Regions from separate parts of the Methyloprofundus sedimenti genome, predicted to be linked through region 1. Evidence: predicted binding sites of a transcription regulator. Region 1 holds the regulator's gene; the other holds the start of a gene.

What was found. Region 1 encodes HrcA, which represses chaperone genes, less so after heat shock. Its sites were predicted from a motif close to TNTTAGCACTCNNNNNNNNNGAGTGCTAANA; they were not measured.
Region 2: a site for HrcA is predicted at 4,625-4,655, ahead of rpoH (RNA polymerase sigma factor RpoH). Genes of this name have one in related genera too.

The regions. Positions count from the first base shown of each region.
Region 1 is NZ_LPUF01000001.1:1,629,964-1,646,524, reverse strand. Features, by position in the region: gene AU255_RS07285 (DUF1425 domain-containing protein) at 1-126, opposite strand, end outside; gene AU255_RS07280 (COG3014 family protein) at 181-1,707, opposite strand; gene AU255_RS07275 (CsgG/HfaB family protein) at 1,815-2,756, opposite strand; gene AU255_RS07270 (hypothetical protein) at 2,918-3,445, shown strand; gene AU255_RS07265 (universal stress protein) at 3,570-4,013, shown strand; gene cobU (bifunctional adenosylcobinamide kinase/adenosylcobinamide-phosphate guanylyltransferase) at 4,017-4,541, shown strand; gene cobT (nicotinate-nucleotide--dimethylbenzimidazole phosphoribosyltransferase) at 4,544-5,608, shown strand; gene dapB (4-hydroxy-tetrahydrodipicolinate reductase) at 5,884-6,693, opposite strand; gene dnaJ (molecular chaperone DnaJ) at 6,699-7,841, opposite strand; gene dnaK (molecular chaperone DnaK) at 8,109-10,037, opposite strand; gene grpE (nucleotide exchange factor GrpE) at 10,131-10,733, opposite strand; gene hrcA (heat-inducible transcriptional repressor HrcA) at 10,807-11,847, opposite strand; gene AU255_RS07225 (lipocalin family protein) at 12,547-12,936, opposite strand; gene AU255_RS07220 (ABC-F family ATPase) at 13,314-14,903, shown strand; gene AU255_RS07215 (REP-associated tyrosine transposase) at 15,083-15,634, opposite strand; gene AU255_RS07210 (REP-associated tyrosine transposase) at 15,754-15,987, opposite strand; gene AU255_RS19735 (hypothetical protein) at 16,182-16,499, opposite strand.
Region 2 is NZ_LPUF01000001.1:2,557,668-2,574,228, reverse strand. Features, by position in the region: gene leuB (3-isopropylmalate dehydrogenase) at 1-97, shown strand, start outside; gene AU255_RS11365 (aspartate-semialdehyde dehydrogenase) at 90-1,112, shown strand; gene AU255_RS11360 (FimV/HubP family polar landmark protein) at 1,233-3,674, shown strand; gene rpoH (RNA polymerase sigma factor RpoH) at 3,737-4,594, opposite strand; gene AU255_RS11350 (Trm112 family protein) at 4,741-4,926, shown strand; gene kdsB (3-deoxy-manno-octulosonate cytidylyltransferase) at 4,926-5,711, shown strand; gene AU255_RS11340 (HisA/HisF-related TIM barrel protein) at 5,862-6,554, opposite strand; gene AU255_RS11335 (ATP-grasp domain-containing protein) at 6,556-7,575, shown strand; gene AU255_RS11330 (hydantoinase/oxoprolinase family protein) at 7,565-8,644, shown strand; gene pabB (aminodeoxychorismate synthase component I) at 8,761-10,140, shown strand; gene AU255_RS11320 (amino acid kinase family protein) at 10,137-10,718, shown strand; gene AU255_RS11315 (DUF2959 domain-containing protein) at 10,711-11,427, shown strand; gene truA (tRNA pseudouridine(38-40) synthase TruA) at 11,440-12,255, shown strand; gene AU255_RS11305 (hypothetical protein) at 12,259-13,509, shown strand; partial or broken gene AU255_RS20810 (IS1595 family transposase) at 13,543-13,701, opposite strand; partial or broken gene AU255_RS20805 (ISAzo13 family transposase) at 13,857-14,456, opposite strand; gene AU255_RS21105 (ISAzo13-like element transposase-related protein) at 14,408-14,860, opposite strand; gene AU255_RS11295 (IS66 family transposase) at 15,330-16,106, opposite strand; one part of gene AU255_RS11290 (IS3 family transposase) at 16,555-16,561, shown strand, end outside.

The DNA of each region.
Region 1 (16,561 bases):
TGACACTTTGGTGGTATCTACTGCTTCAACCTGCATACTTTTTTGTTCATTTTCGACTGTATTGACTGTCGCCTGGCAACCAAAAAGCAATAGACAACTTAGCGTAATAATATAAATTTTTATCATATTTAGTCAGATCCTAAAGGGCATATAAAATGCATTTTTATAAGCTTAGAAAACTTATTGTAATTCAATCAACTTATAAATCAGTTTATTTGCAGATAAGGCTCGAATATAGACGATCGCGATATTAGTATCTTGTTTTAATGCTATCTCTTTAACCAGCCCTGTCGAGCCTGTCGGGCTGATTTTTAATACACCATCATCCGGCATAGGCACATGGGCTACCTGCACTTCCTTGGGCAAGGTTTCCCAGCCTCTGGTATCAGCGGTATTAAACGTGAACTTATAGATCCCTGTCAGTATATAGGCGAGAATCTCGGCATTGTTGTTCCTGCCATAATTGCTATCAGAATGCTTTGTAGCATGGACAATTGCATAACTAGCCAGCTCTTTGGTCAGGGTTGAAACAACCAGTCTGGTAATCATCGATGGCAGTTTATCATGGTATTCCTGAGACATGATGGCATCGAAATCCGCAACCTGTTCTGTTCTCAAAGTTTGCTGTTGTTTATTATAAGTGTAATCAATATCCAGTCCCGGTAATAAAACCGGAAAATACTCGTATCTGGGAAATGCTATTCCGGTATAACCTACATAGGGTAGAATTATTTGAAATTTTTCCTGTTTTAGCGCAGGAGCGCTGCCATTAAATAAAATAAAATATACTATTTTACTATTAAGCGGGTATGCATAAGGCTCTATATTTGCCAGCTGTATGGGTATTTCACTGCCTATTCGTTTTGCAATACTTACATAATCTCTTTGAATCAATTGATTGTCCGGGTTCATTCTATACAGATTACGCACATCTACTAGCGCTTCGCCATAATTATTTTCAATTAAATAACCTAAAGCTGAAAAATAACTTACAAAGGGATTGGATAGATTCCCATAGAGTTTATTAGCTTTGTTGGCTGAGCTGGTGTAGGCCTCATTAACAGCGGGATTTTTTACTAAGGTACTAAAAGCTATATGAGTATTTTGATTACCCAAAGACCGGCTTTGTTGCTGGTTTTTTTGTACTTGTGCCTCTATTTCTTTCTGGCTGTTACGAATTTCATCAGCAAATTTTTTGACCACTTGCTTTTGCGCTTCACGCATTCTACGTAATTCAACTTGTGCATCGGCAGGGTTATTCAGTACAAAATAATTCAGTGCTTTATAGACATTCAGCATGACTCTGTCCAGATACATGCCTTGAAAAGGTAGAGCATTTGGATTAGTCAGGGCAGAACCAATTTCTGAACCGGCTGCTCTGGCATTGATGACGGCCCGCCGGTCAAAACCCTGAATCAGCGCTTCACATTGTTCGAACTCGCGTATGCTGGTCTGGTATTCACCAGCAGTGTAATTTGCGGTTCCTGCTTCAAGCGACCACATTAATTCATCACCGGTACCGGATCTAGCCTCACTTTTTTTAGTAAAGTCCTTAGCTGCAAGTGCTACATTCCCTGAATAATAAGTATTGATATAGGGTTGTTTCTGTTTTCTGGCATCAAAGATTGAAGAGCAACCTGCAGTCAAAGTACTGATAAAAATCAGGAGCAATACGCACACATGCTGCTTATAAAATCGCGGATCCATATTTGCTAGAGTTTACAGCTTATTGAGTGATATAAAATCAAAAAATCCATTAGATACTGCCACTCCCTGCCTTCCATCGAAGCATACAATCTAGCAATACGTTGCCCTTACCACCCAGGAGTCACTCTGGGATAGTCAGGGACAGTTTCTCTAATCCCGGTATTCAATAGCCTACAAATATCTCCATACAGGATGCGCCCTGTTCCAGAAATTATTTTTGCCTTACTGAACTTCTCTTCGACCGAAGTCACTTCTATGCTACCAACCTGCTCTTCATACCCTCCCAATGACTCGCCGGTATCAACATCAATTAAGGATTCTCTTTGATGGACCACCTTACATTGTTTGCCTACTTCAAGCCCCACCCCTTTACCTCTATTTAAAATAACACCAGTGCTTGATACTTCAATAATCTTTATCGGATATATCCCGGCAAGAATTACATTTCCAACTTCTGTTGCAGCTTGGGTAAATAACAGATCTTTATAATCAGCTTCAGTCCAGTAGCGTCTTTCTGCTGATGGAATTTCCCTGCGCACTTCATCAAATTTTATTTTACTAATGACTTGATCCGCTAATACAATTTTCCCTGTGCTGCTTTGAATAACCTGAAATTGACTTTTGAATGTTGTTACCAGCCTCGGTAATGTTTCTCCAGTGATAGCGATATTCTGACTCACAGCACTGGTTTCCAGCCGGTTAATAACACCAGTGACTAAATAGTCTGCGACCAGAAGTTTACCCATTATTTCTATTTGCCCAGGCGCTGCCCAGGATGATTCAGTCAAGCGGTTTTCAGCCATGACTTTGTCGATCTGGGTACGACTCAACATATTAAACTTTCTGGACTTTGCCAGAAACTGAATTAGCTGATTAGAAAATTCTCGTTCAGCCAGTGTCCGTGTTATAGCTACCTCACCTATGTGAGTTGTTCCAATCACCTGACTAAGTTGAAATGGCAGTACCGCCATTGTAGGCTGTTTTACTGGAACGGCGAAGGATACTTCTATAAAAAAAGAGGCTAGCAGTAACACAAAAAATTTTTGCATATATTCATTTCTCCTTATGTGTTTCTGGCAAATTATACTGCATATAATGAGCCTTTACTGAATGTGCAAAATAACTTTTCGCTTAAACAGGCCCTTGACTCTAAAGGCAGTATAATAGTTTCAAATTAATATAATTCCGCTTATCCTCTTTTTCCCTTGAAATGGGCTTTCTAAAAACTATGTACGCATATCTAAAACTACTTTTCAATGTCTGTTTATTCAAAAAAGGGCCACATGAAATACCTCATTCAAAACAACTTTTGCGTCTGTCTACTATCGCCTATGCACTTATCAGCTATCTACTTATACTGTTATCTTCCGATAGTTTAAGTGCTTTGTTCCAGGTTGCTACAGAACTTATCATTACATTCAGTTTTGCAGCTTTGATACTAAGTATTGCAAATAAACTACAACGCTTTGTACAAACTACGAGCACTTTGCTCGGTACTGATGCGATTATAAGTACTTTTGCGATACCTATACTTGCAATACTGAATCAGGATCCTAGTAATATGCTTGCTATTTTAACAATGCTAGCACTTATGATATGGAACTGGTTAGTAACAGCCCATATCATCCGTCATGCCTTAAACAAATCATTTTCTTTTGCTTTAGGTATCGCTTTCTTATACGTATTTAGCGCCTCTCAAATCATGGGGATCTTATTTCCCATTAGCCCTGCATCTTAAGTCATTGGTAATATTAGATATTAATATACACTTAAAAAAACCAGACATAAAATTCTAGACTGCGTATACACTCTGTTGCAAAAGATGTTAAATTAGAATTATTGAATTACTTAGGGAGGCTAGAATGCATAACTATCAACATATTTTATTAGCTGCAGATTTTTCTGAACATGGTCAAGTCGTGGCTCAAAAAGCACGTTATTTAGCGGCAAAATATCACGCAAAGCTGAGTGTGATACATATAGTCGATAACTTGCCCATCACTGATGCTGCCTACGGACCGGTTATTCCTTTTGATATTGATTTAAATGAACAATTGATTAATGCAGCAACGAAACGATTGGCAGAACTGGGTAAACAACTGTCTATTCCTGAAGACAGACAGTTTCTGGAAATGGGCAGTGCCAAACTGGAAATCGTGGCTACTGCCGAGGAACAGCATGCAGACCTGATTGTAGTCGGCTCGCATGGTCGCCATGGTTTGGCTTTATTATTAGGTTCGACGGCTAACGGGGTTCTACATCATGCAAAATGCGATGTTCTGGCAGTACGTTTAAAGGATGATTAAATCATGAAGCATCTAATTTTAGGTGGTGCACGCTCGGGCAAAAGTAATTATGCCGAACAACTCGCTCAAACGAGTAATAAACAAGTTATATACATTGCAACAGGGTCAGCAGGTGACGATGAAATGCTAGAGCGTATTAGCAAACATCAGGCTGAGCGACCTAGATACTGGGAAACCATTGAAGAACCTATTCTTATCGCAGATGTATTAGCGCAATATGCGAGTACCAATAATTACCTGATAGTGGACTGCTTAACCTTATGGTTAAGCAATATTCTCTTTAATACCCGGGGAGAATATCAGGAAGACATTTTTCTCCAGCAAAAACAAGCCCTGCTGGAAATAGTACCCGATTTACACACAGATATTGCTTTTGTCAGCAATGAAGTCGGTTTGGGAGTTGTTTCAGTGGATGCAATGACACGTCGCTTTGTTGATGAAGCAGGCAAACTGCATCAACAACTGGCAAAGATTTGCTCGCATGTTACTTTAGTAACAGCTGGATTACCCCTTGCGTTAAAGCATTAGCAATGGACTGGTTGCAACACCCTATTCCACAGCCAGATCAACGCTATAAACTAACGGCAATAAAGCGACAGGAGCAACTGACTAAGCCCGCTGGCTCCCTGGGTGATCTGGAAGACCTGGCGATACGGCTTGCGGCGCTACAGGCAACTAATATGCCTAGTGTCGATAAAGTATGGATCAGTATTTTTGCTGCTGACCATGGTATCGCCAATGCAGGTGTTTCTGCATTTCCTCAGGCAGTTACCGCTGAAATGGTAAAAAACTTTGTCCATGGCGGCGCTGCTATCAGTGTACTGGCAAAACAACACCAGGCACATCTTGAAATAGTCGATGTCGGGGTTGCCAGTTCATTGACTGAGTTAAATATTATTCATCAAAAAATAGCCTTAGGCACAGCTAACTTCTTGACTCAGCCCGCAATGACTGAAAAACAATTATTGCTGGCTTTACAGGCTGGAAAAGATGCAGTAACTAGAGCACTTGCTGATAATAGTGATCTGTTTATTGCTGGAGATATGGGTATTGCCAATACCAGTAGTGCTACAGCAATCGCCTGCAGATTACTGAATATAAATGCCCAGCACTTGACGGGGGCAGGTACAGGATTAGACCACTCAGGTATACGACACAAGGTTAAAATCATACAGCAAGCCTTAAATAAGCATGCCAGTGCAGGTGACTTGCCGCTCTCTGTCCTGCAACATTTCGGCGGCTTTGAAATAGCTGCCTTAACGGGCGCTTATCTGGCAGCGGCGCAACAACGCACACCTATTCTGGTGGATGGCTTTATCTGCAGTGTTGCTGCTTTAATCGCCACACGCATTAATGCTGATATAAAACCCTGGCTAATATTTGCACACAAATCGCAAGAACAAGGTCACCAATTAATTCTACAAGCGTTACAAGCCAAAGCACTGTTAAATCTTAATATGCGCCTGGGTGAAGCAAGCGGAGCAGCGGTTGCGATTCCCTTATTACGTTCAGCCTGTGCTTTACATAAGCAAATGGCAACATTTGCTCAGGCACAGGTCTCAGACAGTAATAGCAAGCAAACTAAATCGCTTTAACATAGCTCCTATCAATTGATACCCTTTTTTTTATTCTTTGACGGCCAGTTTTTGAAAAACTGACCGTTTGATTTTTTCAAAGTGAGATATTACTCACTTTTTTATACTACGCGCAGTTTTACTAGTACGGGCAAATAGAGCGCTGCTTTTGCTCAAGAGCATGGCACTAAAACATGTGCAAAACAGGCCATGTCGCTGTTTTCACAACAATGCCCCTCTATCGGCAAAAAAGCCAGATACCAGAAAGTGGCAGTTCAAACTCACGCAAAGTATGACTAGAGGTTCTTCAAGCCTAAAACATCCTGCATATCATAAAGCCCATTTTTTTGCGCTTCCAGCCAGACTGCGGCACGAACCGCGCCATTGGCAAATGTCATTCTGCTAGTCGCTTTATGAGTAATTTCCACACGCTCGCCTTCATCGGCAAACATAACAGTATGTTCACCAACGATATCGCCAGCGCGAATAGTGGAAAAACCGATAGTTTTACGATCACGTTCACCGGTATCACCTTCGCGCCCGTAAACAGCACAATCCTTTAGATCGCGTCCTAACGCCTCAGCAACCACTTCTCCCATACGTAAAGCGGTGCCTGACGGGGCATCAACCTTATGTCGGTGATGAGCCTCAATGACCTCGATATCGGTATAGTCTCCCATTACCTTCGCAGTCATCTCCAACAATTTTAGTGAAAGATTAACCCCTACGCTCATATTGGGTGCAAGAACAATAGCGATATCTTTAGCTGCCGCAGCGATCTGCATTTTTTGCGCATCGGTAAAACCCGTTGTGCCAATTACTATCTTTTTCCCGGCCTGGCGACACAGCTCTATATATTGCATAGATGGCTCTGGACGTGTGAAATCAATGAGTACATCAAACTGATCCAGCACACCGGCCAGATCATCATTAATGCTAACATCAAGCTTTCCAATACCAGCCAAGTTACCCGCATCTTTACCACAGGATTTGCTTCCACTACGCGCTATGGCTACACTTAAGGTAGTTTTTTTGGCTAACTCTGCAGCTTTAATCAAACATAAGCCCATACGCCCCGAAGCGCCGACAACTGCGACTCTGATCATAGGTATTATCCTGTTAATTTATCAAAAAAGCTTTTTACACCATCGATCCAGGTATGCTCTTGTGGGCTATGGTGCTTGCCCCCGGTGGATAATGTCTCACGAAATTGCTCGACCAAAACCTTCTGCTCTTTGGTCAATCGTACCGGTGTTTCAATTTGCACACGACACATCAAATCACCGACTGACCCACCACGTACTGGCTTAACACCTTTACCTCGTAATCTGAATAATTTTCCTGTTTGTGTTTCGGCAGGGACTTTTAATTTAACCTTACCGCTTAAGGTAGGTACTTCAAGTTCACCGCCTAAACAGGCAACAGGAAAACTAATTGGAACTTCGCAATATAAATTCGCTCCCTCACGAGTAAAAATTGGGTGATCTTTTACTTGCACCTGTACATATAGATCTCCTGATGGGCCACCATTTGCACCAGCTTCACCTTCGCCACTCAGACGAATACGATCTCCGGTATCAACACCTTCTGGAACCTTTACAGATAAGGTTTTGTTTTCCTGTACTCGCCCCTGTCCATGACATTGATGGCAAGGGTCTTTGATTTGCTGGCCACTGCCATGACAAGTAGGACACGCTTGCTGTACTGAGAAGAAGCCTTGTTGCATTCTGACTTGCCCATGGCCCTGACAGGTTGAACAAGTTACCGGACTAGAACCTTTCTTGGCACCTGAGCCGTTGCATTCGCTACAAGTAGTCAGTACAGGTACTCTGATTTTAGCTTCAGTACCTGCGACAGCTTCTTCCAGAGTCAGTTCCAGGTTATAACGTAAATCCGCACCACGCTGCACATTACTGCGCTGACGGCCGCCACCACCGCCGAAAATATCGCCAAAAACATCACCAAATATATCGCCAAAGCCTTCAGCACCACCACTAAAACCGCCACGACCACCGCCCATAGAATTATCCACGCCTGCATGACCGAACTGGTCATACGCTGAACGCTTCTGTGGGTCGGATAAAATTTCATATGCTTCTTTAATCTGTTTAAAATTTTTCTCAGATTCTTCTGGCTTTTCTTTATTTCTATCCGGATGATACTTCATAGCCATCTTGCGATAACTCTTCTTTATTTCCGCATCACTTGCGTTTTTACCCACACCCAGTAGTTTATAAAAATCTTCTTTTGCCATTGTTCAGTCCACACCCTAACATTGCCAGGGCTTAACCCCTGTTAAAATTCTATTTAAATAAGCTTTGTGCCTTACAGGACTTTCAAGCGAAGTGCAGAAAATATGCCTCAAGATATTAAGAAATAATAATTATCGTCGATAATATATTTTTCTCTTAAAAATAAAGCCAAACCACAAAGCTAGCATTTATATACTTACAACAACGCCCCGGCACAGATTCTTCCCGTGACGAGGCGTTTTCATTATTAAAACATCGATGTAAAAAACTTATTTTTTATCGTCGTCTTTTACTTCTTCAAACTCTGCATCAACAACACTATCGTCAACATCTGCTGCAGATTGCTCGCCAGCATCAGCAGCAGACTCTTCAGAGCCTGCATGCTGTGCATACGCACGCTCAGCCAATTTTCCTGATAATTCAGTTAATGCAGTAGTTTTCGCTTCGATAGCGTCTTTATCGTTGCCTTTGATCGCTTCTTTAAGTTCCGTAATGGCAGCTTCAATCGCAGTTTTCTCTTCAGCAGTGACTTGCTCACCGAGCTCTTCAATCGATTTTTCAGTCGCATTAATCATGCTTTCCGCAGTGTTACGTGCAGAAACCAATGCAGTAACTTTTTTATCTTCTTCTGCATGAGCTTCGGCATCTTTAATCATGCGTTCAACTTCATCATCCGATAAACCACTCGACGCTTTAATGATAATCGACTGTTCTTTGCCCGTTGCTTTATCTTTTGCAGAAACATTCAAGATACCATTGGCATCAATATCAAATGTTACTTCAATCTGCGGTATGCCACGACGTGCAGGTGGAATATCAGCCAGATCAAAACGTCCCAATGATTTATTGCCCGATGCTACTTCACGCTCACCTTGTAATACATGTACCGTAACCGCTGTTTGATTATCATCAGCTGTTGAAAATACCTGTGATGCGTTAGTTGGAATCGTCGTATTTTTTTCGATAAGCTTAGTCATTACACCGCCCATAGTCTCAATACCCAGAGACAGAGGCGTAACATCTAATAATAAAACGTCTTTAACATCACCACCTAATACACCTGCCTGAATCGCTGCACCTAAGGCAACCGCTTCATCAGGATTAACATCTTTACGCGGCTCTTTGCCGAAGATGCTTTGTACCATAGCCTGCACTTTCGGCATACGTGATTGACCACCGACCAGAATAACGTGATTAATCTGTTTAGCTGATAAGCCTGCATCTTTTAATGCCATTTCACAAGGACCTTTAGTGCGATCGATCAAATCACTCACTAAAGATTCTAATTTAGCACGTGTTAATTTAACATTTAAATGCTTAGGTCCTGTGGCATCAGCAGTCACATAAGGTAAATTGACATCAGTTTGTTCTGCTGAAGAAAGTTCAATTTTCGCTTTTTCTGCTGCCTCTTTTAAGCGCTGTAACGCTAATGGATCATTGTGTAGATCAATGCCATTATCTTTTTTAAATTCTGCAGCCAGATAATCAATAATACGTAAATCGAAATCTTCACCACCGAGGAAAGTATCACCGTTAGTGGCTAGTACTTCGAACTGGTGCTCACCTTCCACTTCTGCAATTTCAATAATGGAAATATCAAAAGTACCTCCACCTAAGTCATACACTGCAATTGTAGAATCACCTGGCACCTGGTCCATACCAAATGCCAAAGCCGCCGCAGTTGGCTCATTGATAATACGTTTAACATCAAGTCCAGCAACACGACCGGCATCTTTAGTTGCCTGACGCTGTGAATCATTAAAGTAGGCAGGAACTGTAATAACCGCTTCTGTAACTGTTTCACCTAAAAATGCTTCCGCATCTTTTTTTAATTTCATCAATACACGAGATGAAACTTCAGGTGCAGCCATTTTTTTACCATGACATTCCACCCAGGCATCACCATTTTCTGCTTCAATGATTTTATAAGGCACCATTTTGATGTCTTTTTGTACCACATCATCTTTAAAGCGACGCCCGATAAGACGCTTAATCGCAAATAAAGTATTTTCAGGGTTAGTTACAGCCTGACGTTTAGCCGATTGACCTACCAGGACTTCGTCATCTTTAGTAAATGCAATAATAGAAGGTGTAGTACGTGCGCCTTCGCTGTTTTCGATAACACGCGCTTTACCATTTTCCAGAACGGCAACACAAGAGTTAGTCGTTCCTAAATCAATTCCAATCATTTTAGCCATTGAATGCTCCAAAAAGGTTTATATATTTAAAAGTTAAATCTGATATGTGGTTGTTAATTTTTATTTCAAGCCTACTTTTCAAAATGAATTATTTTATGCGATAGCCTGGGCAACCACTACCATTGCAGGGCGTATTAAGCGGCCATTCAAAACGTAACCTTTTTGAAATACATTAATGACAGTATTTGGCTCTGCATCCGCCGTTGGCACCATAGTCATTGCCTGATGGAATTCCGGGTTAAACGGCTGGCCGATAGGGTCAATTGCTTCAATATTAAATTTAGCAAATACTGCTTCAAACTGTTTAACGGTTAATTCACTGCCTTCTCTTAATTTGACAACTTCAGGCACATCACTAGTCGCAGCTTGTATACCTAATTCCAGTGAATCAATCACACTGAGCAATTCCTTGGCAAATTTTTCCAGGCCATATTTATGTGCGCTATCCAGGTCTTTTTGTGTGCGTCTTTTCAGGTTCTCCATTTCCGCCTGAACTCGCAAGACTTTATCCCAGTTATCAGCGGCTTTTTTTTCAGCTTTTGCCAATTGTTTTTTTAACTCTTCTACAGAAAGTTCTGCATCTTCGGACTCTGGTACTTCAACTGCCTCTGCAGTTTCCTCATTATCAAGTTCAGCAAGGCCTTCAATCAAATCGCTAGCTGCTTGAGACTCCGGGGATGGTTGATCTTTACTCATTTATCGTACTCCAGAAAATATTATTAACTCATTGTAAAAAGATTCTTTTATCATGGGGATACTTACTCACTATTCAAGACTTGGTTTTCAAGGCAGCACCCAATAATTTTGCCGTGACATCGACATAAGGAATAATTTTCTCATAAGCCATCCGCGTTGGCCCTATGACACCTAACACGCCAACGACTTCATTATTGATTGAATAGGAAGATGTAACCAGACTACAGCGATCAAAAGCCTGATAACCTGACTCTTCGCCTATATAGATTTGTACACCATCGGCTTCCAGACATTTATCTAGTAAATGAATAATGCCACGCTTCTGGCTAAAAGCATCAAACAATCCTTTTAAGCGATCCATATCTGACAACTCAGAAAAACCCATCAAATTGGTTTCTCCGGATAGAATATAATCCTCTTTCTTCTCATCATTGCTGAAAGCCAGCTGCGCCATATTAATGGCATCCAGCATACTTTGATTGACGCGTTTCTGATCTTGCTGTAACTCTTTAACTACAGCTTCACGAACTGCGGCAAGACTGCGCCCCGTATATAAAGAAATAAGGTAATTTGCAGCTTGCTGCAATTCTGTAACAGAAAACTTTTTTGAGGTATGAATTATCCGGTTATGCACTTCATGCTCGTTAGTCACAAAAATAACAAGCACGCGCGTGTTGGATAAAGGTAAAAATTCTATATGCCGCAAACAGACCAGGTCTTTACGCGGTAATGTGACCACGCCGGCCATATGCGATGTTTCGGATAATAATTTAGATGCCATGCCGACCACATCTTCATTTTCCTGGTTGCTGAAACCATCATGCAGTAAATCAAGCTCTTGGTCTTGCAAGGGTTTAACGGATAATAAAGTATCCACAAAAAAACGATAGCCACTCACCGTTGGCACTCGTCCAGCCGAAGTATGCGGCGAATGAATCAAACCCAGATCCTCAAGGTCAGCCATCACATTGCGGATGGTGGCAGGACTTAGTTTTAAATCAGAATCTTTTGCTAAAGCACGCGAACCGACAGGTTGACCATCATGGATATAGCGCTCTACCAGAGTTTTTAATAATTGTTGCGAGCGTTCGTTTAGTTCAGGAGTAAATGCCACATCTGCCTCAAATAGTAATTACTAGCACTGTAGTCGTGCGAGTGACAGAATAGAAAAATAACAGTTTATTGCCGAAGAAGCAATGTTGTTAAGTCGTATACCCGGAATAAGAGGCATCAAGAATTAGTGAACAACCTGCTTTTTGCTGAAATATATCGACTAAAATGTGAACATCGACATCCTGGTGAAATTTCAATAATTTTGCAGCATCGTCAGAATCAATGCCTGTTTACTGTCAACTGTTGATCACTGCTTTGATTTTAAAGACCATAAGCGCATAGCTATTTTTCGCAACAGCTGCAGCAACTATTCATTGTCTAAGATAATCCCCTTTTTCTCAGTCTACCTGCCTTCAATACAATAACAAATTATGATGAGAATAGGAGTTTCGGAGGTCGCGGATGCATTATCTCTTTGTTACCCCCGCTTTATAAAGTTTCACTTGCGTTTAAGTGATCGTTTTGGCTGGCGTTTACTTCTGATTTCGTATTGGCTCCCAGTAACCGCTATTCCCTGTTGGGTAGCTTACCGGGAGTTTTTTGCACTTTTGCTTTTGCCCACTTACTCTCTTCACACAACGCAAAGACCGAATTGTCAACAGCTGGATGGCAGTTATACCAGTTATACCGCTCCGCGATACTAGCTAATTCAGGCTACGATTTGGCTTGCGCGCTAACAATATTGAAGTAATAGAACGACTTACTTTTTAGTGAACTGATAAATATTTCCATATTTAGCTTTTAATACCATATTATTTTCGCCTCTTTCTTCCAGTGAAAATATTTCAAATTTACCAGCCCTGCCAAGTACCGAAACTTTTAATTTACCATCCTCGATAACATATTTGACGGGTGATTGATCATAATAGCCGCCATCACGAGGGATATTAGTAATTGTCACAGTGCCATTTTTAAATGTCCAGGTATCTTCACGTTCAATGAGTTCACTGCTGGTAGCGGACTGTTTGGTCGTGTCGAGTTTCCAGCTTCCTAGAATTTGATTATCTGATTCAAGAGGAATAGCGGCATTAACAACGCCTGCAAATGTTGATAAGCTTAATAAAATAACTATAAAATTTAATATTTTCATCTTTTCCTCTTTATTTATAATACAAGTACTTCATTGTACGCGTCCGTTAGTACAAAGTGTCATTAATTTTAAACACGGCAGGTTCGGTTTAACTCGTCTCTGTCATCTTGATGTTGTCAAATAAGCCCTTAATATCAAACTCAAGCACCTAACCGCTGCACCCACAACACTTGCAACGTTAACTTATTTAACCTATAGCCCGTTTTATCTGAGGCTCAAACTCAAGTCGCAGAATTTTCTGATTTACTCACATTTAGACATCGAAATCGCGTAGAATACGGCTCTTTTTAAAGATATTACATACATAAACGGCATACCTACCTGTCCCTTCAGGCTTATGAGTTTGTCGTTGTTACTTTACTCCCTAGAATATTATCATGCTTACAACAGCAAACATCACAATGCAATTTGGCGCCAAGCCACTTTTTGAAAACGTATCTGTTAAATTTGGTAACGGACATCGTTATGGACTAATTGGTGCCAATGGTTGTGGCAAATCAACCTTTATGAAAATTCTGGGGGGTGACCTGGAAGCCACATCTGGAAATCTCTCCAAAGACCCTCATGAACGTATCGGTAAATTGAAGCAAGACCAGTTTGCTTATGAGCAATACGCCGTAGTGGATACCGTTATTATGGGCCACGAGGAGCTATGGAAAGTAAAGTCAGAACGTGATGCCATATACGCTAACCCGGAGATGACAGAAGCGGATGGCATGCGTGCAGCTGAGCTGGAATTTGAATTTTCCGAAATGGATGGCTATACGGCTGAAGCGCGCGCCAGCGAATTATTGGCCGGCGTGGGAATTGCGCAAGATCAACACTATGGGCTTATGAGTGCCGTAGCGCCTGGCTGGAAATTACGTGTATTATTAGCGCAAGTGCTATTCTCTGAACCCGATATTATGCTGCTCGATGAGCCGACTAATAACCTGGATATCAACGCCATTCGCTGGCTAGAAAGCGTCTTAAATGAGCGTAATTGCACAATGATCATTATCTCGCATGATCGTCATTTCTTAAACAGCGTCTGTAGCCATATGGCTGATCTGGATTATGGTGAGATTCGCCTCTATCCAGGTTCTTATGATGATTATATGACTGCATCAACGATGGTCACAGACCAGTTACACGCAGATAATGCCAGAAAACAGGCAAAAATTACTGAACTCAAAGCTTTTGTCAGTCGATTTTCAGCCAATGCGTCAAAATCCAAACAAGCGACATCCCGGGCAAAACAACTGGAAAAAATTGACCTGACCGAAATAAAGCCCTCCAGCCGCAAAAACCCGTTTATTCGCTTTGATCAAGATAAAAAGCTACACAGGCTTGCGCTGGAAGTAGAAGGTCTGACGAAAAGTTATGATCAGGAATTATTTAGTCATTTTAATTTAATGGTAGAAGTTGGAGAACGTATTGCCATTATCGGCCCGAACGGAATAGGCAAAAGCACACTATTAAAATGCCTGGCAGGAGAAACAGAACCCACAGCCGGCAAGGTCAAATGGTCTGAAAATTCAGATATAGGCTACTGCGCACAGGATCACGCTGCAGACTTTGCACAAGACAAACAGTTATTCGACTGGATGGAGCAATGGCGACAACCGAGTGATGATGATCAGGTCATACGAGGCACCCTGGGGCGCTTATTATTTACCCAGGATGATATCTCTAAAAAGGTGAGTGTCTTATCAGGCGGTGAAAAAGGCCGTATGATTTTTGGTAAACTGATGCTGCGCCGCAATAATATTCTGTTACTGGACGAGCCCACCAATCACCTGGATATGGAATCCATTGAAGCACTCAATCTGGCGTTGGAAAATTACCCGGGCACCTTGATTTTTGTCAGTCATGACCGAGAATTTGTCTCCAGTCTGGCGACTCGTATACTGGAATTAACACCGGCAGGGATTGTTGATTTTCGTGGCAGCTATGAAGATTACCTGGCGAGTCAGAATGCTGGATAATAATCCTCCTGAATAGAATGCAGGGTGAATCAATGTCTGTATTCATGCGCCGTGTCACTTTTGAAATACACTAAAGTTTAATCTCCAGCAAATACGCTACAATTCGTAGGGTGGGCAAACAGCTTTACCGTTTGCCCACCATTGGTCGATAAACACGATGGGCAAAAAACCTGCCCACCCTACTCACCATAATCCATATCATCGTCTTGAATTAAATTGTTGCCACCCCAATTAGCCGGGTATATTCCTCGATTGACATAGCGATGAAATGTCGAATATGGCCATTCACTCACAGCTTTTACCAGACCGTGCTTAACCGGATTGTAATGAATATAATTCATATGTCGCTGGTAATCGTTATCATCACGGATTTGATGCTCCCAAAAACGTCTTTGCCAAATGGTACCTTCCCGATGTTTTTGCTTTGAGGCATTAAGCCATTCAGGTTTATGTAAGCTATCCTTTGCAGACTTTGTAAATCGTCTTTTGATACCATTCCAGCGTACCGAAAAATCGTTATCATTTTCCGGCAAGGTCCAAATACAATGAAGATGATCGGGCAACAATACCCAGGCGTCAATTGTAAATGGATAGCGTTTTCGTGTATTGCCTAGCGCATTGCGTAACCAGACGCGAGAATCATCATCGGTTAAAATATTCCGTCGTCGAAATGTCACCACAGTAAAGAAATAACAAGCCCCCCGTGTATCCACGCGGCGATAATTCGACATAACAACGTCCTCCCATATTCAACGTAGGGTGGGCAAACAGCTTTACCGTTTGCTCACCATTAACCCACCATTGGCCGATAAACAAGGTGGGCAAAAAAACCTGCCCACCCTACATGGCTTCAGCGTACCGAAAAATCGTTATCATTTTCCGGCAACGTCCAAATGCAATGAAGATGATCGGGCAACAATACCCAAGCATCAATTGTAAATGAATAGCGTTTTCGTGTATTGCCTAGCGCATTGCGTAACCAGACGCGAGAATCCTCAACGGTTAAAATATTCCGTCGTCGAAATGTCACCACAGTAAAGAAATAACAAGCCCCCCGTGTATCCACGCGGCGATAATTCGACATAACAACGTCCTCCCATATTCAACGTAGGGTGGGCAAACAGCTTTACCGTTTGCTCACCATTAACCCACCATTGGCCGATAAACAAGGTGGGCAAAAAAACCTGCCCACCCTACATGGCTAACGTAGAATTCAGCCGACGCTTGGAGCGTAGCGGAAAGCGGTCGGCTGGAATGACTTGTTGGGCGCCGCCGGTGTCATGACCTAAACAGCTTTGCGAAAGACTTATCGGCCGCTGCTGTGTTCCAGCGCCACTGCCTGGGTTCTGAGTGCAGCACGTACTGCTCATACCACCACCCAAGGTGCTTCTTTGGAGTTCTGGGTTGTTCAGCCAGAACTCGCAATAGGCCAAGTGCCGGAGTTTCAGATATCAGTGCCTGTATCTGATAAGCAGGAGCACGGAAGATAGTAATTTGCTGGCCGGAAGCCAAAAAAGAAGCAGGGTTATCACTCCCGTTCCCAGCACGCATTTCTGCATGGTGGTAGTTATTTCTGAGTCCGTCACCTCGGAACATCCGGTCCTGCGTCTGAGCTCCGACATATAAGCGCTCTTGAGGCGCTAATGCTGTAAGGCCAG
Region 2 (16,561 bases), 930 kb from region 1:
TGCAGATATTTATTCAGAGGGTATGCAAAAAGTGAGCACTTCAGAAATGGGAGATGCAGTAATTAAAGCGTTAACAATGAGACATAACAATGACTAAAAAATATAATGTTGCTATCGTAGGCGCTACAGGTGCGGTAGGTGAGGCGATGATTTCTATCCTGGAAGAAAGAAAATTTCCTGTGGATAATGTTTATGCCCTAGCCAGTGAACGTTCAGCAGGTAAGCGCATTCCTTTTAACGGAGGTTCACTTAGCGTTCAGGATTTAGCTGAATTTGATTTTTCCAAAGCTGATATAGGTTTATTCTCAGCGGGTGCTTCGCTGTCAGAAGGATATGCTCCTAAGGCTGCTGCTGCAGGTTGTATAGTGATTGATAATACTTCACAGTTTCGTTATGACGAAGATATCCCTTTAATAGTTCCTGAAGTAAACCCGGAAAGAATTGCTGATTATAAGACGCGAGGGATTATTGCAAACCCTAACTGTTCAACCATCCAGATGCTGGTTGCGTTAAAACCTATATATGATGCCGTGGGAATAGAACGCATTAATGTTTGTACTTATCAGGCGGTTTCCGGTTCAGGTAAAGAAGCCATTGAAGAGGTCGTTAATCAGACTGCACAATTGTTAAATGGTAAACCAGTGCAGGCTAAAGTTTACCCCAAGCAAATTGCATTTAATGTATTACCACAGATTGATGTGTTTATGGAAAATGGCTATACCAAAGAAGAGATGAAAATGGTATGGGAAACTAAGAAAATTTTGGGTGATGATAGTATCCTTGTGAATCCGACCGCTGTACGTGTCCCTGTTTTTTACGGTCATTCTGAAGCAATTCATATAGAAACACGTGATAAAATCAGTGTCGAAAAAGTACGTGAAATTTTAGCTGCTTCACCTGGAATTACAGTAATGGACGAGCGGGTGGACGGTGGTTATCCAACTGCGGTTACAGAGTCTTCTGGTAATGATGATGTGTTTGTCGGGCGTATCAGAGAAGATATTTCTCATGAAAAAGGTATAGACCTTTGGGTTGTTGCTGATAATGTGCGTAAAGGAGCAGCATTGAATAGTGTGCAAATTGCAGAAGAGCTAGTAAAAAATTACATCTAGTCTAGAGTTAGAGGTATATTTGACTGTATTCGGGAAATCCCCTCATGGAAAAAGTTTAATTAGGAGAGTGCCTTGCGTAAACTGACTAAAACCATAGTAACCATGTCTTTGTTGGCACCCATGGCAGCGCATTCTTTAGGTGTTGGTGAAATAAAACTACATTCGACTTTAAATCAAAAGCTAAATGCTGAAATAGCCTTATCTTTAAGTGCTGGTGAGCATGTCGATGATATCAGGGTAAATTTGGCTACGCCAGATCAATTTGAAAAGTTAGGTATTGCCTGGAATTACTTTATATCCAAGGTTAAATTCAAGCCTATTGTGAAATCTAATGGAAAAACTGTTATCCAAGTAACATCTGATCAGGTTTTGCAGGAACCTATTCTGGATTTTTTGGTAGAAGTTAGTTGGCCTAATGGTGAAATATATAAAGAGTATACAGTTTTAATAGATCCCCCTGTTGTTTATCAACAAGGTATAACTGATATGGCGGTTGTGCCAACAGTTAATCCTCAAAAAAGCAGCAACCTTGCTGAGACTGAGCCTACCACGCAAAATGATTTTAATAGCCTGACAGTAAAGGATGAATATGGACCTACTACGAGAAATGATTCTTTGTGGAAAGTTGCTGAAAAAGTTAATCAGTATGAAGATGTTTCCGTAGAACAAATGATGATGGCTTTGTATAAAGCAAATCCGACAGTATTTTATAAGAAAAATGTTAATGCTTTAATGGCGGGAGAAACATTAAAAATTCCCCAAAAAACTGAGATTATTAAGTTATCTAAAGCACAGGCTCGTAGCCAGTTTAATAGACAGATGGTGGCCTGGGAAGGTAGGATTGCTGAGGAACCAGAGCATATCGTTGTATCTGAGTTAGAACCACAGGTACAAGAAGCGAGTGATAGCAGCACTAAATTAACATTGGAATCACCTAGCGAAGATGCAATTGCTCAGTCTGCGGCTCTAACAGCAAATACTACTGAGGCGGAAAATTTAGCCACTGAAAATTTGCAATTACAGGAACGGCTGGCTAATCTGGAAAAACAATTTGCCATCATGCAAGAAATAATGGCTATTAAAGATCAGCAACTGGCGGCGATGCAAAATGCGCAACTTGCACCAGAATTAAAATATGATACGAGTTTAGATCAGAATATTTTGGGTAATACAGAGGGAATTGAAGAGCAGGAAAATTCTGAGACAATAAGTGCTGAACCAAGCGCATCAATAGAATCGACTGTTCAAGCTGAACAAGATATTAATAGCCAGGAATATACTGCGAAAAATGTTTCATTAGCTAAAGAAGAGTTGAAACAAACTTCTGTTGATAAAGGGCAAGCTGATAATGATTCTGGGATTAATTATTTTTACTTCGGTACGGGGCTTTTAGTTCTTTTTGGGTTTAGCTGGTTGCTTGGGCGTAGGCGTCAAACAGAAGAAGAGATTAATGAAAACAGTATATTTTCATCTGCACGTAAAATATCTGCTGCAGGGACACAGGAAAAAATAACGCTTCCTGTGCTAGATAAAAATGACTCTTATGATATTGGTGCCGTAGGTGAAAGCTCTTTTTTAAGTGAATTTGCACCGGGTGATTTTGATGTATTTGAATCCGATCACGCAGAAGTTGACCCAAGTTCAGAAACCGATGTATATCTTGCGTATGGTCGATATCAACAAGCTGAAGCATTAATGCGTCATGCTATTGCAGATCATCCTGAGAAAGATGAATATAAATTAAAACTTCTGGAAATATTTTATGCGAGTGAAAATAAAGTTGGGTTTGAGAATTATGCAAATGAGTTAGTTGCCTTAGGAATGCAAACTGATATTGATTTTTGGTCTAAAGTTTCAGAAATGGGTAAAGAGCTTATTCCAGATTGTATTTTATTTTCTACCGGTCAGGGCGAAGCAGAATTTGAAGCCATTGGTGTACCCCCTGATGATTACTTAAATGCATCACATAATATTGCTAATGATAATATAGGGTTAGTTGCTGAGGCAATATCTAAGTCGGATAGTAAAGATAGTAAATCAATTGAAGCTGATTTTGACTTAAATTCACTATCTATAGTGGATAGTGTTGATACAAATAATAAGGTGAATTTAGATAAGGCAGATATTACCGAAATTGATCAGGATATTGAAAGTATTGATTTTGATTTAAGTCGGTTTGAATCTATAGAAACCTCGGATAATAACGAGCCAGATTTAGTATCCGATCTGGAAACTATTGATTTTAACAGTAGTGATATAACTGAGCCGAAGAATGGATCTGAGTCAGTAAAGTTAGCTGAAAATAATGATTTTGACTTTGACTTTGATTTTGATGAGGTTCCCGCTGCGTCAGCTATCGAAACAACTGACTCAGTTAAAAATGATACAGAAGTTTCAGATTTAACAGATATGGATGAATTTGAGACAAAAATAGATTTGGCTAAAGCTTATATTGATATGGGGGATGATGCTGCAGCAAAATCGATTGCTCAAGAAGTACTGGCGCAAGGTAATGATGCGCAAAAACTTGAAGCACAAACCATTATAGACAGATTAAGTTAGGAAAAAATTGGGCAAAAAACCTTTGTTGATAAGCAACAAAGGTTTTTTAATAATAATGGAAATTAAGCGGTAATACTGACAGCCCCTTTTAGTTTTTTCATGGCATTTTTTTCCAATTGCCTAATACGTTCAGCTGACACGTTATAGCGTTCAGCCAGTTCATGCAATGTCATCTTTTTTTCTGTTAGCCAGCGACTGGCTACAATATCCTGGCTGCGTTCATCCAGACCCTGTAAGGCGCTGCTTAAAAGGGCTTCTTTATGTTCTTGCCAGTCAGCACTTTCCAGTAATAAGGCTGGATCCGCATTGTGCTGTTGCAAATAAGAAACAGGTGCACTATAAGACTCTTCACTAGAACTGGATTCAGGCAGGTCAAACGCCATATCTTTCCCATCAAGACGCGTTTCCATTTCGTAAACGGTTTTAATGTCTACATCCAGATTTGCAGCAATAGCTTCAGCTTCCTCTTTTGAGAGCCAGCCAAGTTGTTTCTTGGATTTTCTTAAGTTGAAAAAAATCTTTCGTTGCGACTTGGTAGTGGCAACTTTGACTATACGCCAGTTTTTAATGACATATTCATGTATTTCAGCTCGAATCCAGTGTACTGCAAAAGAAACCAGGCGCACGCCTAAATCAGGATCAAAGCGCTTTACTGCTTTCATTAAACCAATATTACCTTCTTGAACAATATCGTTCATAGGTAAGCCATAGCCATTGTATCCCCGTGCTACATGGGCAACAAAGCGCAAATTTGCCATAACAAGTTGTTTCGCAGCCTCAAGATCCTCGTTATCTCTATAGAGTATGGCAAGCGCTCGCTCTTCTTCAGTATTTAATTTATTAGTTTGACCAATCACGTTTAGATAAGAATCAAAGTTCTTAGCTGTTAAAGTAATAGGTAAGGCTAATGAATTAGGCATGAAAGACTCCAATAATTAAACATGGACAGATTTTAGCACTCAATAAGCAAGAGTGCTAATAAAAATATAATATTTGTGAATAGTTTCATGGAAATTCACTAAGATAGAGTAAAATATCCCTATCAGTAAAATACTATGAGAATGTAATGGATAATAAATTATTAGAAATTCTGGCTTGCCCGATTTGTAAAAGCCCGTTAATTTACGACAAGAATGCACAGGAACTTATTTGTAAAGCAGACCGTCTTGCTTTTCCGATAAGAGATGATATTCCGGTTATGCTTGAAGACGAAGCAAGAACTTTAAGTCGTGAAGAAATTGAACAATTGTAATGAATAGTGAATTTAAGGTCGTTATTCCTGCAAGATATGGATCTTCCAGATTACCAGGAAAACCCTTAATAAATATCGCCGGAAAAGCGATGATTCTGCATGTCTGTGACCGGGCTAAAGCAGCTGGAGCAGCAGAGATAGTTGTTGCAACTGATGATGTAAGAATATTGGATGCAGTAAAAAACTACGGTTTTGATGCGCTAATGACGAGTGACCAGCATAATAGCGGCACAGAGAGATTGGCTGAAGTTGCTGCAGTTTATCAATGGAATACAGAGGATATTATTGTTAATTTGCAGGGCGATGAACCACTTATTCCTGCTGAATATATTTCTTTGGCAGCTAACTCTCTAGCCCAACAAAATACTGCTGAGGTTGCAACTTTAGCTGCTGAAGTATTATTAGCTGAAGAAATATTTAACCCCAATGCGGTTAAGGTCGTGGTAGATAAATATCACTACGCGCTTTATTTTAGCCGAGCTGCTATTCCTTGGGATCGAAAAGAATTCCAGCAACTAGATAATGTATTAATTAGAAAAAATACTTATTTAAGACATATAGGTATGTATGCTTATCGAGTTGGCTTTTTACAACGCTATGTGCAGTGGGAAACCTCCATACTAGAAAAAATAGAGATGCTTGAGCAATTAAGAATTCTCTGGGAAGGGGAGAAAATATTAGTCGCAAAAGTCAGTACGGCACCAGAGGCTGGTGTTGATACGGAAGAAGACTTACTAAGAGTAGAGCAACGGATGATTCAGTCACTAGGAAAAAGCAATACTTAGGAATGAGGCGTTAATAACTTGTGAGTAGGAGTAAAAAAGCTTTAGCTTTTTTCGTCATGCACAGCAATAGTTAAAGCTATTGCATTCCTTATCAAATGTCGAAGTTAATAAATACTCATTCCTTGGTTGGCATATCACAATTTATACAGTTTAATTTAGTTGCTCGATATCACGGCTTGTCAGACTTCTATTATGTAATGCACTGGCAACCAGGGCTATTTCGATACCGATCTTTTTGAGTTGCAATAAATCTTTTACATGGCGAACCCCTCCGGCAGCAATAAAATCATGCTCTGGGTAGTTATGATGATAGTCTGCTAATTTGATCAAGTCAGGACCACTATTTTTCCCTACTAGCCCCAGGGTCATAAGAATTAGTCGTTTAGGCCATAAATCTGGTGATTTATACAAATGACGTTCGCCCATTTGCGTGTCCTGAGCTGAAAAATCAAGGGATAGGATGAAGTTATCTGAGTCTTGTTTTAATTTAGCTAAATCCTGTTTTACTATTGATTCCGTAGCAATAACAGGCGTAAATTGTTGTGTATGTGGGGGCCTGTAAAGCGGCTTAGCCGAGCCGCTATCAATAATAAAGTTTAAATAAGGGTAACGGCTGAATAGTGAATTGATTAAGGCGTGATTATTGCCAGCATTCATTAATGCATCAAGGTCAGCAATATAGATGCTGGTAAATGAAGAGACATTTAAATAAGCATCAAGTACATCGTCTATTTGACTGGAGCGGCAAAGTGGAGTCGAGAGTGGTTGATAGTTGTGTCTTTGGCCTTGTCTGGCAAGTACGACCTGGCCAGCTTTTATATCAATGACAGGAATAATTTGCATTATGCGTTTATTGGTTTTTGAATTTATTACGGGCGGGGGCTTTATAAACCAACCCTTACCCGCATCATTATTGCAGGAAGGGTATTTAATGCGCAATGCTCTAATTGACGATTTATGCACAATAGCAGATTTGAATTTATTGGTGTTACAGGATCAGCGACTTGATTTAAACCTTGAAAACCAAGCGGCAGGTATTGAATATGTAATGATGAGTCAGGAAGAGGGCTTACAAACGTTGCTCTTCAGAAGGCAATCTGAATACGATGCCGTCTGGTTAATTGCGCCTGAAACAGATGGCATTCTTGCGCAATGGTGCCGGTTTTTCGGTAAACAAGGAAAATTTTTATATACTTCCGCACACCAGGCCGTGGAAATATGCCAAGATAAGTTAATGACCACAAAATTATTACAAAATGCTGGTATAGCTTGTGTATCTAGTTGTTTATATGATTCTTCACAAGCACAACGACAAGGAAGCTGGGTCATTAAATCAAACGATTCGGCGGGTTGTGATCAAGTTTATCAAATACATTCCTCTGATGACTGGCAAAACGTTGTACCTAGACTGCTAGCTGAAAAGTCCTATATTATTCAGCCTTATATATCGGGTAAATCACTCAGTTTATCTTGCCTGTTTTACCAGAGAAAAGCCTATTTTATTTGTTGTAATGAGCAGCATACCCATAGTGAACAACAGCAAATTATATTATCTGCTTGTACAGTAAATATTAACAACAAAAATAATCAATGCTATCAATTACTTTGTCAGCAGATAGCGACAGCAATTCCACAATTATTTGGCTATGTGGGTATAGATTTTATAGAAACGGAAACAGGCGAAAACTTGATTTTAGAAATAAACCCACGCTTAACCACTTCTTATGCGGGCATTAATGAAGCTTTAGGGGTTAATGTCGCAGAACTGGTTTTAAATTTATCTGGCAAGCCCCCGCTACTGAATAAAATTAGAAGCCAGCAAGTGCTAGTGAGTATTGATCAAGGAAATGCAGATGCAAGCTGATATAGCACCAACCGATATTGTCGGTTGGGATATAGGTGGTGCCCACCTGAAGGCCTCCTGGCTCAGCGCGGAGGGTCAGGTAATGGCCGTTTATCAGGAGCCATGTCCTTTGTGGCAGGGTCTGGAAAAATTAGAATATGCACTGACAAATATTCTTGCTAGAGTACCGCATCAACTAACCCTGCATGTAATCACAATGTCCGGGGAATTAGTTGATTTATTTTCCAATAGAGCAGAGGGTGTTGCTAAAATAATCGACCTTACTCAGCAGGTATTGAAACAGCAAACACTGCTAGTTTATGCAGGACAGTTGGGTTTTATTTCTGCACAACAAGTCACACCAGAATACATTGATAAGATAGCTTCTGCTAACTGGCTAGCGAGTGCTACCTATGCGGCCCGGCAACAAGAGCAGGGGCTCTTGGTCGATATTGGGAGTACCACGACAGATATATTGTTATTTCATAACAAGCAGCTTGATGTTTTAGGCTATACAGATTTTCAACGTTTAAGTTCTGGTGAGTTAGTCTATACAGGAATTGTAAGAACTGCAGTAATGGCTGTTACCCAATCAGTTTATTTTGCGGGCAAAGAAGTCGGCGTCATGAGTGAATATTTTGCAACCATGGCTGATGTATACAGGCTGACAAATGAACTTGATGAGCGACATGACCAAAGTGATACTGCTGATGGTCATGCTAAAACAGTGCAGGCTAGTACTCGGCGTTTAGCGCGTATGGTTGGCTGTGATGTAGAAGATTTTCCAGCAGCGCAATGGCTGCAACTGGCTTATGCTATTCGAGAGCAACAGCTTTGCAGAATACAGTCAGCCTGTGAACAACAATTACTACGTACAGATCATACTATTAACAAACGGATTATTGGCGCCGGCGTTGGGCGTTTTTTAGCCCGGGAAATTGCGTCTAGACTGGGTATTGAATACCGCGACTTTAATACACTATTTCTTACCACTGCACAAAAAACAGCCATGCAGATTGCCGATTGTGCTCCGGCAGTTGCGGTAGCTTATTTAGCTATAGAGGGTGCTTGTAAAAGTAATATTTGTTAAGATTGGCAATATTAATCAAAATATTAGCTATACGTAATGCTCTGTAGCTTATGATGTAACGATCAAACCATGGTTTATCGCTCAGTCACTCCTATGAAATCTGTCTAATTCAATTAATGTCTACGCCCTGTTCAAATTCCCAGCTTTATGCTTTACCTTATTTATCAGATAGTACACGATTATTTTCCAGTGTAGCAGATCAAGAATGGGCTGTTTTTTTAGATAGCGGTTCAGCAGAAAAACGCCAGGGGCGTTATGATATTTTTGCAACCCAGCCTGTCTGCACCTTACTTACAAAAGGCAAACAAACCCTGATAACCAAAGCAGGGAAAAGCAGTATATCGAAACTAGACCCTTTTACCCTGGTTAAGCAACAATTACCTTTGCAGCAAGCATTTCCCGAAGTTCCTTTCAATGGTGGGGCAATCGGCTACTTTGCCTATGATTTAGCAAGGAATTTAGAAACACTACCTGAAATTGCACAAGATGCCGAACATACGCCGGATATGGCTATTGGAATCTACCAATGGGCCGTAGTGGTTGATCACCGGCAAAAACGAAGTTATTTAGTTGGAAGCGCTGATAGTACAGAGCATTGGCAAGCCTTAATACAGCAGTTTAGCCAGTACCCTGAAGAACGAACTATACTGAATTTTCAGGTCACTGGCGAGATTCAATCGAATATGACTATGGAAAGTTATAAGCAGGCATTTGCTAAAATTAAAAATTATTTAAAAGAAGGGGATTGTTATCAGGTAAATTTGGCACAACGGTTTGTAACTACATGCCAGGGCGACCCATGGGATGCTTATTGCCAATTACGACAAATAAACTCGGCTCCTTTTAGTGCTTATTTAAATGTCCCTGGTGTGCAGCTATTGAGTTCATCTCCGGAACGATTTTTAAAAGTTTCCGCTGGCAAGGTAGAGACAAAGCCTATTAAAGGCACCCGCCCGCGAAAAGAAAATGTATTAGCCAATCAACAGCAAATTGAAGATTTGCTAATCAGTCCTAAAGATCGTGCCGAGAATGTCATGATTGTTGACTTATTACGCAATGATATCAGCAAAAACTGCCTACCTGGTTCAGTTAAAGTACCTAAATTATTTGCTCTGGAAAGTTATGCGACAGTGCATCATTTAGTGAGTACTATTTCTGGCCAGTTAGCCGCAAATAGCCATGCACTGGATTTATTACGCAGCTGTTTTCCGGGTGGGTCTATCACTGGAGCGCCGAAAATTCGAGCTATGGAAATTATTGAGGAGCTAGAGCCGCATCGGCGTGGTATTTATTGTGGCTCTATTGCTTATATTGGATTTGATGGCAATATGGATAGCAATATCACTATCCGTACTTTAGTGCACTCAGACAATACTATACGCTTTTGGGCTGGTGGCGGCATCGTGAATGATTCAGAAGTTGAAGCAGAATATCAGGAAAGTTTTGATAAAGCCGCTGTCTTATTAAATCTGCTGCAACAAATGCAAGTCTCATGATCGTGGTAAAATTAGGCGGCAGTTTATTGTCGCATACAGAACTTGCTCAATTTCTGCAACTAGCGAAACAACATGGTAAAGGGCAGGTTGTTATTGTTCCTGGTGGGGGGGTATTTGCTGATCAAGTGCGCATAACGCAACAACAATGGCAGTATAATGACAGGACTGCACACTATATGGCAATCCTGGCGATGCAGCAAATGGCTTTATTGTTTCAAGGATTATGTGCTGATTTAGTTATTGTAAACAATGTTGAAATGATTCGATCTAGCATGCAGCAGAATGTGGTAATCTGGTCACCTTTGAGCAGTGAATTAGATGCTGCAGGTATTCCAGCAAACTGGGATATCACTTCTGACACCCTTGCAGCCTGGTTAGCCGTACAGTTAGCTATAGATCATTTAATTTTGGTTAAATCGGCTGACTTTTCAGCTAATAGTACGTTACAACATTTATCTACTTTCGGTATAATCGATGATGCGTTTGTCGACTTCGTGCGCAAGCATACTCTAACTATAGAATGTATTTCGTATCACCAAATATCTAATTTTTCCGCTAGCTTAAAAAAGCATGTCTAAATATACTCATTCCCGTTCTTTATTTTCATTTAGAGGCTTAACGGAGCGATCTGTTAAATTACTCTCGCGTTTTGTGGCCTATAATTTTCAGCATGTTTATTACCGTACCAAGGAATCTTTTGGTCAGCATAAACGTGATCTTGTCGTAATACGCGTAGAAGATGCCAGTGAAAGTCTGCAAGAAACAAAAGTACAATTTTTAGATGCCTTAGAGCGTTTTAAATCAGTGGTTAATGTTAAGTCAGGTAGTCTGGAAGATAAATATAAACTATTAAAGCAACAATTTGATTTTTGTAATATGCGCTCGGAAATTGTAAACAACAAAATTCAAGCTATTGAGGAAGTAAGTGATGCATTATTCAAGGAATGGGAAGCAGAATTAAATTTATATACTAATCGATCTTTACGCGGACAGAGCAGGCAGCAATTAAAATTATCCAAACAACATTACTCACGATTAATCAAAGCAATGTTAAAAGCTGAACAAAAAATACAGCCTGTCTTAGGTGCTTTCAGAGATCAGGTACTGTTTTTAAAGCACAATCTTAACGCTAATGCTATTGCCGCCTTGCAGCAGGAATTTTCAGAAATTTGTTTTGATATTTCTCAATTAATACAGGCCATGGAAAGATCCATAGCGGAAGCAAACCACTATGTACATGTGCTTGTTGAACACAAGAATCAACCAAGCTTACCCGCTGCAAAATAATACCAGATCAAGATGCAGCGTATTGTTTTAGGGGTGGAGTATGATGGCAGTGCCTTTTTTGGCTGGCAATGGCAGGAAGGCGGTTTGCGGACAGTGCAGGATGCTGTGCAGCATGCCGCATCCAAAGTTGCCGATCATGCAGTAACAATAATTTGTACGGGCCGTACCGACACAGGCGTACATGCTTTAGAGCAGGTAGTGCATTTTGATACCCATGCAGAACGCAGTCATCGTTCCTGGTTATTAGGGATTAATGCCAACTTGCCAGATGATGTACGTGTGATCTGGGTGCGAGCAGCAGTGGACGATTTTCATGCACGTTACAGTGCTATAGCAAGATTTTACCGTTATATTATTCTTAATCGACCGACTAGGTCAGCCTTGCAACGCGATCGCGTCACCTGGTGTCAGCACCACCTCGATGCAGAGCGAATGCATCAAGCGGCTCAGGCATTAGTAGGAACCCATGATTTCACTTCATTTAGAGCCCTTAAGTGTCAATCAGTGAGTCCTATGCGCCTGATGCATTTTGTTGAAGTTTATCGACAGGATGAGCAAGTGATTATGGATATATCCGCTAATGCATTTTTACATCATATGGTACGTAATATTGCCGGTGTTTTAATGTCCATAGGTTCCGGTGATAAGCCTATACAATGGACACAAGAATTACTAACATGTAAAAATAGACAGATCGGAGGGGTCACTGCACCTCCACATGGCTTGTATTTAGGCGGTGTATATTATCCGGAAAAATACTGCCTGCCTAAACACATAATTTTTAATAAATTACCTGCCAATGCGCAGCGCTTCCAACATGAGACCTAAACAATGAAAAAACTAATCTTATTTTCAATAAGCCTGACTATTTCAGGCTGCGCAAGTTTTGGTGAGGGGATTGCTACAGCTGTTTTAAAGAAGCAAGAGCAAGAGGATGTGCGGGCCTGTAAAATTAATGGAAAAAGTTTTCCGGGTATGCAAAATAGTCTTGAGATGCCGGGAGATACGGTGAAAGTATTGATGGTACATGGTGTCGGAACGCATGTACCAGGCTATAGTACGCAATTTCAGGAAAAATTAGCGGCTGAATTAAATTTAACGGTAAAAAGTAGCCGTTATAAGGAAATTAATTTAGTGGATACTGAGTTTCCAGATACAAAATTAGGAATATTAAGAGTAAGACGCTTATTGAATGAGGACCAAAGTCAGGAAATGCTTTTTTATGAATTGACTTGGTCAGCGATCACTAATCCAGAAAAAGAAAAGATTAAATATGATACCTCAGGCGAATATTCCTATGATCGTGCTGAAGTGAATCAAATGTTAAAACAGTTTTCCAATGATACCAGTCCTGACCCAATGATTTATCAAGGTAAAAGTCATGATGAAATGCTGGCTTCATTCAGAAAGGCATTTTGTTGGATGGTTGGACGGAATTGGGGGGATTTACCAGAAACCAGTAATGATAACTGCGTCATTAATAAACAAGCCATTAAGTATCTGCCTGATGATGAATATGCAATTGTCTCACATAGTTTAGGCAGTCGTATTGTTATGGATGGTATGCAAAGTATTGCAAATCGCGTTTCTAAAGTAGCCAATGGTGATCCTACGAGTATAGAGTCTCAATTTATTAAAGGTTTCCAGCGGAAACAGATTCCTTTTTATTTGATGTCAAATCAACTACCTTTGTTAGAGATGGGGCAAAAGCCGCCAGAAGTAATTAATCAAAAAGATCAGTACTGTATCCCGGGCAGTGAGCATTATGAACAAAGGTTGGTTGATAAAACCTCTATTATGGCTTTTAGTGATCCTAATGATTTATTAAGCTACGCTATTCCCCAGCAATTTGTGCAAAGTCATTTGGATTCACGCTTATGTGCGGAAGTCACCAATATTAATATTAATGTCGCTCCTGTCATTGATATGTTTGGTATGGGAAGCTTTGCTAACCCTTTAACGGCACATACAGGCTATGACAGTGATGATCGAGTTGTTGCGTTGATTGCTAAAGGAATTGGAACAAAAAATATGTCAGAACTAGTGAAAGAGCGTTGTCGCTGGACTGAGTTTGTCGATTAGTGATTTCTGAACTTTTTTTGACATTATGTAAGGCTATGTCACCGTTAAATATTGAAAGTCACCCAGAGCAGAATGTAACAATTGCTCAGGGGTTAGATTGTGGTTCCGATCCATAATTCTGCACCAAGCCAAATAATTAGGTAAATACTTGGTAGCTACTCCATGTAAGCGGTCTAGCCATGATTTAAAACGGCAGCAATTCTCAATTTAGGATTAAGGACTCAGGATTTAATTAAACCCGAAACTACCGAGCTGGCAGGAACGGCTGTATAGTTCCACTGAGGCAGGAGCTCATTAAATTGAATCCGCATATTATCCTTGAAATCATTGGCTACTTTACGACCCGTTTAAAAAATTTTATTAAGGATATTGGTTACCACTTTTAGTCCCGTAGAGGTCTTGGTTTTAGCAATCAAGTCGTTGACTATTTCGACACTTTTAAAAATGACACCCTGGCATGCTCTTGTAATAGGAGGAAACAAGAGGTGTTCAATTGGATTGTACTTGGATGTATACGGTGGGTAATGTGCAATACGAATCTCAAGATTAAGTTCATCGGATAATTTTTGTAGCTATTCTTTAAACAAGTAATAACGTGCATTGTTGCTCCCTCCACAATCACACAACAATAATAGCGACTTTACTCCAAGGTATTCATATCTTCCATATTCCAACCACCATAGGCGAAGAATACATTCTGCCGCAAACTCAGATGTATCATGGCTGGTCCCGAGCCTGATATATCCAATGTTTTGATTGATGTCATATAGGTCATGCGGAGTGACTTTACCTTCTGCCAGTGATGGAAAATCATGATCGTTTACGCGAATCACATCTTGAGTATATAGCTGCCCTGCACGATAAAAATTACCTATCAATTCTTTTTTTACGTCCATGCTTAATACAGGTAATCCTTTTTCTGTGTAATCTTGTTTAAGTTGAGTAATATTTTTAAATTGCTCGTCACGGTGAGGAATATTTTTTTTCCGGCTTCGACCTTAAAGGCTTGGCGAGGCTGAAAATTATGTTTTTTAAGGAGTTGATCAACGACTGTAACGCTCACTGCATACCCTTTTTGCATGATATTTTCAGAAATTTCGGGACGTGACAAATTTGTCCATTTGATTGTTTCATTCATGGGAGAGCCTGCCGTATGCTCTTTTATGACCTCTAAAAATGCATCCTCCAATCCTTTTGTTGTGTCCAGAATAAGTTTACGACCTGCGCCTGATTGGCGAATGCGTGTACTGTCATTAGAAAGTTCTGCATTTAACTCCTGTAATCCTCGTGTAATTGTTCGGTCGCCACATTGCAAAATAGAACGGATATAAGTGACCCCACCATACCCCACAATATTGCCTCAATTGCTGCAAAACGGCGACGATCTTTTTCTGATAGGCTATTATAAAAATTGAGTATTTGGGATTCTATTTTTGGGGAGTAAGCTTGTATCATCATGGCTAAATAGGATACCCGGTCCATTGGTTATTGCCAAAATTTATTAGAGGTTGGTTTCGGGTATTATTTAATCCGCGTTCCTAAGTGGTAAAATTGATAAAAACTATTACCTTAAAATGCACTGATAAGTGACAACAACAGAAATTTCAATATTCACGCAAAAAAGTTTAATTGACCAGATCAAATAAACCTTTACGACTTTTCCCGATGCGCGAAGTGGTGATGGAGTTTATCAGAAATACGACATGTCAGATGCTGCTCTCAGTGCATTTTCAGTCTTCTTTATGCAATCTCCATCCTTTTTAGAGTACCAAAAAATGATGGAAAAAGAACGCGGTAAAAGTAATGCGCGTAACTTCTCATTATCCACTGGCAGCGGCCGCACGAATGACTTCCGATAACGGAGGAATCCCTTCTAACTTCAGTAAGCGACTTTTTAAATAACCCCAAAATGACATGCCGTGCTTTCGGCAGGTCTTCTTGAGACTGGCAAAAGTATCACGGGCTTTCCGCCCTGCATCACTTCGTGTACTCCCGCTGATTTTTCGTTTCTTGACGTAATCCCTTATATCCCGTTCGCTTAAATTGTTATGAAGTGGGAGGTAGGGTTTGTCGAGTACACGGAGGAGTTCATGTTGATTTTTCCCCATTCGCCCGAGGGCCTGGTTAAGCGTTTCGTAACAGGTTTTGGTACTGCATAGGATTTGAAAGCGCTGCCTGATACTGCTCGCCTGTTCGGTAACAGGATTAAGTTTATAAGCTTTCAGGTCATGGTAAATCGACCAAAGCTGGTCGCGTGCGTCATCTACTGCCTTGGTATGGCTGTCATTTAAAGGAATCAGGCGATTAATCACTCGTTCGGCATGGATCCAGCACAAGGCATGATCAAAGACGTTAAACTGCCCTGCATCATCACTGATAATTGAAAAGTCAGAGGAAATGCCTTGGTCTAGCAGCCCTCCCATCAAAGCACCTTCCGTGACTATTTTTCTGTGCCGAGGTTTAACGATGCCTTGCTGATCCAGCCATTCGCACCAGTCAGGTGCCGTGTTAATGCAGACACTGATATTTTCCAGTGTCGCCAAGATTACAACAGACAGCTTATTTTGTGCCATGTATTCAATGGCACCTGTGTTCAATGTATAAAGCGTTGTTTTGCCTTGTGATAGACAGTTTAAAAAATTGATTCTGCTTTTACTTTCTGTACTACTGAACCAGGCAAAAAAATCATTGCCAATATGTGTGCAATAGCCATTTTGCCCTTTATGCCGTGCGCCAGTATCATCTGTATGAATATATTTAGAAACGGATAATCCCGTCTTCAGTAATTCATCTTTTTCGGCATGAAAATCGTCCAGATCTTCTGTTAGTATATAACTGAGCTTACCGCTCGAAATATCGACGCCTAAATCACGAATTTGTTCCAGTAGTAATGGCTGTGTGACATGTTGGTGATGGTATTGATAGAGAATAAAGGCAATAAGGCTTTTACCAAAGCTACCTCCCTGAATGTCTTTGTAGTGGTCTAATAATCCTGTACTAAACGATAGGAGTTTATAATAACCCCTTAATCAAAGATGCAGACCAATGAGTA